One region of the Streptomyces sp. NPDC020681 genome, then DNA from elsewhere that is predicted to be linked to it. Evidence: predicted binding sites of a transcription regulator. Region 1 holds the regulator's gene; the other holds the start of a gene.

Region 1 (5,211 bases):
CGCTATGGCAAGAGCACAAAGAGCACGTAGCGTCCTAGACATGGGTGTTCTCCACCTCTTTTGATCATTCCTCCTCCCCCGCGCATAAGACGATGTCTCACTCCGAACGCTTGCACCAGCGACGGCAGGCATCATGTTCCTGTAATGCAGGAGCCTGAGGGGGTGCATATGCCATCTAATGAGGTCGAACCGGGACACCCTCACGCAGACGGTGAGCTGTGCGAGTCGGGGAAAAGTCTGTACATCACCGCTCTTCGCACGGGGCGTATAGCCCGGTCAGAGGCGGAATCCACGCCCTGTCTCTTCGATCTCGCCCTGCTGCACCCGGATCCCGACGACGCTCAGTGGCTTCGCCCGGTTCCGCCGACCACTGCGCTGACACAGCTGATACACCCCATCGAGCGGGAGATCCAAGAGCGGCGACGACGAACTGTCGCTCTGACCGACGCTCTTGAGCCATTCATGGCGTTCACCGCGCAGAATTCCACCGTCCCACAGGGGATAACAGTCCTCGAGGGCCTCAACCGCATCAACACAACCCTTGACCAGGTCACCGCAGACTGCACGGAGGAGCTCCTCACCGTCCAGCCCGGCAGCGGGCGGCAGCCACACATCCTGGAGAAGGCGCTGCGCCGGGTGGAACCGCTGATCGAGCGGGGTGTCCGGATGCGCACCCTCTACCAGCACACTGCCCGTCACCACCCGGCCACGCTCGCCTACATGGAGCAGGTCGGGCCCTCGGGCGTCGAGGTGCGGACGCTGGAGGAGATCATCGACCGGCTGATCATCATCGACCGGAAAGTGGCCTTCATCCCGGCGAGCAGCGACCGTCTTTCGGCCCTGGAGCTGCGGCACAAGGGGATCGTCGAGTATCTCGTCGGCGTCTTCGAGCAGTTCTGGCTGCACGGCATCCCGTGGGAGGAGCCGATCTCGTACGGCCCGGACCTGGACGGCATCACGGGCGTGCAGCGCTCCATCGCGAAACTGCTGGTGGAGGGCCATGTGGACGAGGCGATCGCGCGCCGGCTGGGGATGAATGTCCGCACCTGCCGGGCGCACATCGCCAAGCTGGGGTCGTCGCTGGGCAGCGGGAGCCGTACTCAACTGGGCTATCTCATCGCGCAGTCGGGCATTCTCGAGCACGAGTCCTGACGGGATTCCTGACGAGTACCTGACCAAAACTGCCGGGATAGTCGACCTGATTCCGCCGTCCCGAGGAGCCGTTCTGCGGGCCCGCCGGCCTCCGGCGGGCCTCCGGGGCGCATCTCTCGGCGTACGGCCTTCAGGAGCCCGCCAAAACGCCGGACGGGGCAAACTCGACCCGTCCGGCGCCTGGTTGAGGACCTGCGTTGTTACTCCGACCGCTTCGGCCGCCACACCACCAGCGCGCTCGCCTGCTGCACATCCTGGTACGGCACAAGATCCCGCCGGTACGAAGCGTGCACCTGCGCCTCGCGCTGCTGCATCGCCGCCGCCGCGCCGTCGACCGCCGCCGACAGCTCGGCGACCCGCGCCTGCAGCGCCGCGACCTGGTGCTCCAGCTCGATGATGCGCTTGATGCCGGCGAGGTTGATGCCCTCGTCCTGCGACAACTGCTGGACGGTGCGCAGCAGTTCGATGTCGCGGGCGGAGTAGCGCCGGCCCCGGCCGGCCGTGCGGTCGGGGGAGACGAGACCGAGGCGGTCGTACTGCCGCAGGGTCTGCGGGTGCAGACCGGACAGCTGGGCCGCCACCGAAATCACGTACACCGGCGACTCGTCGGTCAGTTGGTAGGGGTTACGGCTGCGTCCCGATCGGGGGTCCATGTCATGCTCCCTTCGCGGCCTGGAACAACTCGTCCCGCGGGTCCTCGTCCGCGGTGGCTTCGCGGTAGGCCTGCAGCGCTTCCTTCGCCTTGTCGCTGAGCTCGGTCGGGACCGCGACCTCGACGGTGACCAGCAGGTCGCCGCGGGAGCCGTCCTTGCGGACCGCTCCCTTGCCGCGGGCGCGCATCGTACGTCCGTTGGGCGTGCCCGCGGGCAGCTTCAGCGTGACCGGTGGACCGCCGAGCGTCGGCACCTTCACCTCGCCGCCGAGCGCCGCCTCCGGGTAGCTGACGGGCACGGTGACCGTGAGGTTGTCGTCCCTGCGGCCGAAGACCGGGTGCGGGTCGACATGCACGACGACATACAAGTCACCGGCGGGGCCGCCCCGTTCGCCCGGAGCGCCCTTGCCGCGCAGCCGGATCCGCTGGCCGTCGGAGACGCCCGCCGGAATCCTGACCTGCATGGTCCGCGAGGAGCGGGCGCGCCCGCTGCCCTTGCAGACCTCGCAGGGGTCCTGCGCGATCAGACCGCGGCCCTTGCAGTCCACGCACGGGTCGGTCAGCGAGAAGGACCCGCTGCCGCCGCGCGAGACCTGGCCGGTGCCGACACAGGTCGGGCACACCCGAGGCGTACCGTTTTTGTCGCCGGTGCCGGAACAGGCCTTGCACGCGGCCGAGCTGGACATCCGCAGCGGGACCGTGGCCCCGTCGACCGCCTCGGTGAAGCTGAGCGTCACCTCGGACTCGATGTCCTGGCCGCGCCTGGGCTGCGTACGCGTACCGGCGGTGCCGGCGCCGCGGTTGAACAGTCCGCCGAACACATCGCCGAGACCGCCGCCGAAGCCGCCGGCGCCACCTTGCGCTCCACCGCCCTGCGCGCCGCCGAAGAGGTCGCCCAGGTCGAAGTTGAAGCTGCCGCCGGCGCCGCCCGCACCGGGCCCGGCGCGGAAGCCGCCGTTCCCGAACAGGGCGCGCGCCTCGTCGTACTCCTTGCGCCGCTTCGGGTCGCCGAGGATGTCGTTCGCCTCGGAGATCTCCTTGAAGCGCTCCTCGGCCTTGGCATCACCCTTGTTGGCGTCCGGGTGGTACTCGCGGGCGAGCTTCCGGTACGCCTTCTTGATCTCGGCCTCGGTGGCGTCCTTGGGGACGCCGAGAACCTTGTAGTAGTCCTTCTCGACGAAGTCCTTCGTGCTCATCGACGTCCCTCCTCTCGGACAATCACCAGGTCAACCCACCGGCCAACCCATCGGTCAACCACCGCGTCAGCCCTCCTCCGGGCCACCGCTCTCCTCGTCGTTCGCCGTCTCTTCCTTCGAGACCGCGGGCGCCGCGCCCGGCTGGGGCTCGGCCACCGCGACCCGCGCGGGCCGGATGGTCCGCTCGCCGATGCGATACCCCGGCTGCAGAACCGCGACGCACGTGGTCTCGGTGACATCCGGTGCGTACGAGTGCATCAGCGCCTCGTGGATCGTCGGGTCGAAGGGCTCGCCCTCCTTGCCGAACTGCTGCAGGCCCATCTTGGCCGCCGCCGTCTCGAGAGACTCGGCAACCGACTTGAACCCGCCCACGAGTTCACCGTGGTCCCGTGCACGACCGATGTCGTCGAGCATCGGCAGGAGCTCGGTCAGCAGATTCGCCGTGGCGATCTCCTTGACCGTGATCCGGTCGCGCTCCACACGACGGCGGTAGTTCTGGTACTCGGCCTGGAGCCGCTGGAGGTCTGCCGTGCGCTCCTGGAGCGCCGTACGGACCTGGTCCAGCTGGGCCGTCAGACCGGTAATGATTGCTGCGTCCCCTGCCGGGGCCGCCGGGCCCTCCTTCTGGGAGGACTCGGCGGACTCGGCGGCGTCGTCAGAGGTGGCGCCGGAGGGGACGTCGGGCTTCTCTTCGAACCCCGGAGTCTCCTCCGTCACGCGGCACCACCCTTGGCGTCCTTCTCGTCGTCGACGATCTCGGCGTCCACGACGTCGTCCTCCGCCTTGGCCTGCTCGCCGGCCGGAGCCTCGGCGCCTGCGGCGCCCTGCGCGGCCTGGGCGTCGGCGTACATGGCCTGGCCCAGCTTCTGCGAGACGGCCGCGACCTTCTCGGTGGCGGTGCGGATCTCGGCGGTGTCCTCGCCCTTGAGCTTCTCCTTCAGCTCGGCGACGGCGGCCTCGACCTCGGTCTTGACGTCACCGGGGACCTTGTCCTCGTTGTCCTTGAGGAACTTCTCGGTCTGGTAGACGAGCTGCTCGCCCTGGTTGCGGGACTCGGCGGCCTCGCGGCGGGCGTGGTCCTCCTCCGCGTACTTCTCGGCCTCCTGGCGCATCCGGTCGACCTCGTCCTTCGGCAGCGAGGAGCCGCCGGTGACGGTCATCTTCTGCTCCTTGCCCGTGCCCAGGTCCTTCGCGGTCACGTGCATGATGCCGTTGGCGTCGATGTCGAAGGCGACCTCGATCTGCGGGACGCCGCGCGGGGCGGGCGGCAGACCGGTCAGCTCGAACATCCCGAGCTTCTTGTTGTACGCCGCGATCTCGCGCTCGCCCTGGTAGACCTGGATCTGCACGGACGGCTGGTTGTCCTCGGCCGTGGTGAAGATCTCGGACCGCTTGGTCGGGATCGTGGTGTTGCGCTCGATGAGCTTGGTCATGATGCCGCCCTTGGTCTCAATGCCGAGGGACAGCGGGGTCACGTCGAGGAGCAGGACGTCCTTGACCTCACCCTTGAGGACACCGGCCTGAAGGGCGGCGCCGATGGCGACGACCTCGTCCGGGTTGACGCCCTTGTTGGCGTCCTTGCCGCCGGTCAGCTCCTTGACGAGCTCGGCGACGGCCGGCATACGGGTCGAGCCACCGACGAGAACGACATGGTCGATCTCGGAGAGCTGGATGCCCGCGTCCTTGATGACGTTGTGGAACGGCGTCTTGCAGCGCTCCAGAAGGTCGGCGGTGAGCTGCTGGAACTGGGCGCGCGTGAGCTTCTCGTCCAGGTGCAGCGGGCCCTCGGCGGAGGCCGTGATGTACGGCAGGTTGATCGAGGTCTCCGTGGAGGACGACAGCTCGATCTTGGCCTTCTCCGCGGCCTCGCGCAGACGCTGGAGAGCCATCTTGTCCTTGGAGAGGTCCACGCCGTGGCCGCTGTGGAACTGCTTCACCAGGTAGTCGACGACGCGCTGGTCCCAGTCGTCACCACCGAGGTGGTTGTCACCGTTGGTGGCCTTCACCTCGACGACGCCGTCGCCGATCTCCAGCAGCGAGACGTCGAAGGTGCCGCCACCGAGGTCGAAGACCAGGATGGTCTGGTCGTCCTTGTCGAGGCCGTAGGCCAGAGCGGCCGCGGTCGGCTCGTTGACGATGCGCAGGACGTTCAGACCCGCGATCTCACCGGCTTCCTTGGTGGCCTGACGCTCGGAGTCGTTGAAGTACGCG
Region 2 (5,211 bases), on a different contig from region 1:
CGAGCCGACCTTGTCGATCTCGTCGAGCAGGACCACCGGGTTCATGGACCCGGCTTCCTTGATCGCCCGGACGATGCGGCCCGGCAGCGCGCCGACGTAGGTACGCCGGTGTCCGCGGATCTCCGCCTCGTCCCGGACGCCGCCGAGCGCGACCCGGACGAACTTCCGTCCCATCGCGTGCGCGACGGACTCACCGAGCGAGGTCTTGCCGACACCGGGCGGGCCGACGAGCGCCAGAACCGCGCCCCCGCGCCGCCCGCCGACCACGCCCAGCCCCCGGTCGGCACGCCGCTTGCGCACCGCCAGGTATTCGGTGATCCGTTCCTTCACGTCCTGCAGTCCGGCGTGCTCGGCGTCCAGGATCGCCTTCGCGCCCTGGATGTCGTACTCGTCCTCGGTGCGCTCGTTCCAGGGCAGTTCGAGGACCGTGTCGAGCCAGGTGCGGATCCAGGAGATCTCGGGGCTCTGGTCGCTGCCCCGCTCCAGCTTGTCGACCTCCTTGAGCGCGGCCTCACGGACCTTCTCGGGCAGGTCGGCGGCCTCGACGCGGGCCCGGTAGTCGTCGGTCTCGTCCTCGCCGTCCTCACCGTTGAGCTCACGGAGCTCCTTGCGCACGGCTTCGAGCTGACGGCGCAGCAGGAACTCGCGCTGCTGCTTGTCGACGCCCTCCTGGACGTCCTTGGCGATGGACTCCGCGACGTCCTGCTCGGCGAGGTGCTCGCGCAGCTGCTCGGTGGCGAGCTTGAGGCGGGCCACCGGGTCGGCGGTCTCGAGGAGTTCGATCTTCTGGGCGGTGGTCAGGAACGGTGAGTAGCCGGAGTTGTCGGCGAGCTGCGAGACGTCGTCGATCTGCTGGACACGGTCCACGACCTGCCAGGCTCCGCGCTTCTTCAGCCAGTTCGTGGCGAGCGCCTTGTATTCCTTGACGAGCTCGGCGACCTGACCGGGCATGGGGTCAGGCACGGTCTCGTCGATCCGCGCGCCCTCGACCCAGAGTGCGCCGCCGGGCCCTGTAGTGCCAGCGCCGATCTTCACGCGGCCACGGCCGCGGATGAGCGCGCCGGGGTCTCCGTCGGAGAGCCGGCCGACCTGCTCGACGGTCCCGAGCACACCGGTCGCGGCGTACGTCCCGTCGACCCGCGGAACAAGAAGCACCTTCGGCTTGCTTGCCCCACTGGAGCGCGCAGCGGCCTGCGCGGCCTCCACCGCGGCTCGTACCTCTGCGTCGGACAGGTCCAGCGGCACCACCATTCCGGGCAGCACGACCTCGTCGTCGAGGGGCAGCACGGGCAGGGTGAGCGAAGTGAACGCAGAAGACTCAGCAGCCATGATCTCCCCTTAGGCAGTGAAGTTGAGCTGTATGGACTCAATGCACAGGGCCTCGGAGATGTTCCCGGGGGAACGTTCGCTCTCAGCGATCGTCCGCGGGGCAGCCGCCTCGTGGCCGATACTGCGGCGATGAGGCTTGAGTCGTACGGACGACGGGTGGGCGCCGGGGCGGGGCTGGCGCTCGCGGGACTTCTGGTCGCCGGGTGCGGCGGCGCGGGCGGGGGCGACGGTGAGGCGCCCAAGAGCACGCCTTCCTCCTCGGCGGCGACACGCTCCGCGTCGCCTGCCGCGGCTCAGCCGCTCGTCGAGATGACGGTCACCGGAGGCATCGCCGGTGTGCACAACCGGCTCCTCGTCCGCGCCGACGGCAGCTACTCCACGACCACGAAGACCGGAGCGGGCCGTACCGGCCGAATGACCCCGGCCGAGCTGGCCGAGCTGCGCCGGGCCCTGGAAGACGCCGACTTCGCCCGCCTCCCGCGCAATCCCACGGGCTCCCCGATCGCGGACGGCTTCACCTACGAGATCTCGTACGCGGGCCACACGGTCACCACATCCGACCCCGGGCTGCTACCCGCCCTGCGGGACGTACTCGCCGCGCTCCCCGAGGACTAGCGGGTGCCGCGCCACGCGGCGCACCGCCGGCCAGCACAGGAGCCCGGCCAGCAGGGCCAGCGGATGGCCCCAGTTGGTGAGCGGGTCCGCGAAGGCCAGCAGGTCCTTGAGGAGCATCAGGGACGTGAAGCCGAGGAGCGTGGCGCGCGGGACCGGGCCGAGGAGCCCGGCGAGCGCGCCGATGCTCGCCATCAGCCCGAAGCTGATGCCGTAGTCGAGCCGGTGCAGCGAGGTGGCGGGCAGATGTCCGGCCGCCACGGATATCCCGACCGGTATCTCGGTGGCCAGCGTCGCCATGACATGACCGGCGAAAAACACCCCGGCGGTGCGCAGTCCTCCGATGCGGCGTTCCAGCGCGGTCAGTGTGAAGAGGAAGGCGACGGCGTACGGGGACGCCAACCCGCCGGCCACCCACAGCGCGCTCGCACCCAGAACGAGCAGCGGGGTGTCGGCCAAATGGGCGACATCGGTGCTGGAGCCGCGGAGGAGGGCGGAGACGGTGGCGGGGTCGCCGTACTCGGCGAACAGGGAGGTGGCGATCAGCACGAGGATGTACGCGAAGGTGAACGGCGTCCCGGTGGGTGTCGGCACCACCTGCCGCAGCACGGCCCAGCCGCGCCGCCACGCCGACCCTTGAGCTTCACCGCCGCACGAGGCCTCGGCCGCACCGGACGGTACGGGCCGGACAAGGCCCGCCTCCGGGGAGGCGGACTCGGCAGCGGGCTCCACCGGGCTCTTCCGCTGGCGCGGGATCCCGGGCAGCAGGCCCGTGTCCGTCGAGGGGACTTCGTCCTTCGTGCGCCGGTGCACCGCGTGAGGCCCCTTTCGCCAAGCCCCCGAACAAAACACCACCCAACGCGATCACCATCACCCGCGTCTATGACGTGCGCCACACCAGGCAACCCTCGTACCGCTTCGAGCGTCGCGCGCACCACCGGGCCAATTCATTTGTTCCGCTCGCGCCGTCCCGCCACGATGGCCCCAGACACCCGCCCGGCCCGCCATCCGGAGGTCATCCATGTCGCTGTACACCGACGCGTCCGATCCGCCCGTCACCCTCGACCGGCGCGACGGACCCCATGGCGAGGTCGTACTGCGGCGGCGCGGTGATCGGCACGAGATCATCGCCAACGGGTGTTTTCTGATGGACACCTCCGACGGCCGCTCCGAGCGACTTCTCGTCGACGCCGCGTACGACGCGCTCGCCGCCGCCGGAAAACGCGATCCCGCCCTCCTCATCGGCGGCCTCGGCGTCGGCTTCTCGCTGGCCCACGCCGCCGCCAACCCGAACTGGCGCAGCATCGCCGTCGTCGAGCGCGAACAGGCGATCATCGACTGGCACCGCACCGGGCCGCTGCGGCAGATCTCCGGCGACGCGCTCGCCGACCCCCGCAGCGTGATCCTGCACACGGACCTCCTTGACCACCTCCGTGCCGGTCCGGACCACGCGGAGCGTTACGACGCCCTCTGTCTTGACATCGACAACGGACCCGACTGGACCGTCACCGACGACAACGGAAATCTCTACTCACCAGCCGGACTAGCCGCCTGTCAGGCCCTGTTGGAGCCGGGCGGAATTCTCGCCGTGTGGTCCGCCCAGCCCTCCGCCGCTTTCGAGGATGCGTTGCGGAATGCCGGATTCACCGGGGTAAGAACCGAAGAGATCCCCCTTGCCCGAGGAGTTCCCGACGTGGTCCATCTCGCTGTTCGCCCTGCGTAGCCGGGAGTGCGTCACTGCCTTTACGCTGCTGACCTACACACCGGATCTAGAACCGGCTTGCAGCTCGCGAGAACGCGTACAGGGGCGGGACGATGGAGCAGACACACACCACCCACAACGGCGTCGCGGCCACGCCCGGCGCCCAGCGCCGGGTGCTGGTGGTCGAGGACGATTCGACGATCGTCGACGCCATCGCCGCACGTCTGCGGGCCGAGGGCTTCCTCGTGCAGACGGCCGCCGACGGGCCCGCCGCGGTCGACGCGGCCGAGGCATGGCAACCCGATCTCATGGTCCTGGATGTGATGCTGCCCGGCTTCGACGGCCTCGAGGTGTGCCGTCGCGTCCAGGCGCAGCGTCCCGTCCCGGTCCTGATGCTCACGGCGCGCGACGACGAGACGGACATGCTCGTCGGGCTCGGCGTCGGCGCGGACGACTACATGACCAAGCCCTTCTCGATGCGGGAGCTCGCGGCACGCGTGCATGTGCTGCTGCGCCGCGTCGAGCGGGCCGCGCTCGCCGCGGTGACCCCGCGCAGCGGGATCCTGCGCCTCGGCGAGCTGGAGATCGACCACGCACAGCGCCGGGTCCGGGTGCGCGGTGACGACGTGCATCTGACGCCGACCGAGTTCGATCTGCTGGTCTGCCTGGCGAACACGCCGCGCGCCGTGCTCTCCCGCGAGCAGTTGCTGGCCGAGGTCTGGGACTGGGCGGACGCCTCCGGCACCCGCACCGTCGACAGCCACATCAAGGCTCTGCGCCGGAAGATCGGCGCAGAGCGGATCCGTACCGTGCACGGCGTCGGCTACGCGCTGGAGACGCCTGCGCCATGAGGCGCAGGCTCCGTGGCGGACGGCCCGGCAGACGAGACCGCAGCCAGGGCTGGAGAAACTGGCTGCGGTCCGCCTCGATCTCGATATCCATCAAGACCAAGCTCGGCACGCTCGTCGTCGTCTCGGTCTTCATCACGACCGGCCTGCTGCTGGTCGCGCTGCGCACCGAGACCGAGCTGCGCTTCATCACCGTCTTCTCGGTGATCGCGACGCTCCTGATCACCCAGTTCGTGGCGCACGGGCTGACCGCGCCGCTGGACGAGATGAACACGGTGGCCAAGGGCATATCGCACGGCGACTACACCCGCCGGGTGCGCGGCGCCGACCGCCGGGACGAGCTCGGCGACCTCGCCTCCACCATCAACCGCATGGCGGACGACCTGGAGGCGGTGGACCAGCACCGCAAGGAGCTGGTCGCCAATGTCTCGCACGAGCTGCGCACTCCGATCGCCGCGCTGCGCGCCGTGCTGGAGAACGTCGTGGACGGGGTCTCCGCCGCCGATCCGGAGACGATGCGCACGGCGCTCAAGCAGACCGAGCGGCTGGGCCGCCTGGTCGAGACGCTGCTGGACCTCTCCAGGCTGGACAACGGCGTCGTACCGCTGCGGTCCCGCCGTTTCGAGGTGTGGCCCTATCTGTCGGGAGTGCTGAAGGAGGCCAATCTGGCCGCCTCCCAGCGCGGTCTCACGTCCGGCTCCGGGCACCACACCCGTACCG

What was found. The regulator HspR, encoded in region 1, represses chaperone genes until heat shock. The targets are predictions, from matches to a motif close to TTGAGNNNNNNNNNCTCAA.
Region 2: a site for HspR is predicted at 1,352-1,370, ahead of lon (endopeptidase La). Genes of this name have one in related genera too.

The regions. Positions count from the first base shown of each region.
Region 1 is NZ_JBIRTX010000002.1:228,478-233,688, forward strand. It holds gene ACH4YL_RS04560 (helix-turn-helix transcriptional regulator) at 169-1,152, shown strand; gene ACH4YL_RS04565 (heat shock protein transcriptional repressor HspR) at 1,353-1,805, opposite strand; gene dnaJ (molecular chaperone DnaJ) at 1,807-3,000, opposite strand; gene grpE (nucleotide exchange factor GrpE) at 3,067-3,717, opposite strand; gene dnaK (molecular chaperone DnaK) at 3,714-5,211, opposite strand, start outside.
Region 2 is NZ_JBIRTX010000003.1:354,975-360,185, forward strand. It holds gene lon (endopeptidase La) at 1-1,329, opposite strand, end outside; gene ACH4YL_RS08710 (protealysin inhibitor emfourin) at 1,459-1,944, shown strand; gene ACH4YL_RS08715 (rhomboid-like protein) at 1,900-2,754, opposite strand; gene ACH4YL_RS08720 (spermidine synthase) at 2,963-3,664, shown strand; gene ACH4YL_RS08725 (response regulator transcription factor) at 3,757-4,494, shown strand; gene ACH4YL_RS08730 (ATP-binding protein) at 4,491-5,211, shown strand, end outside.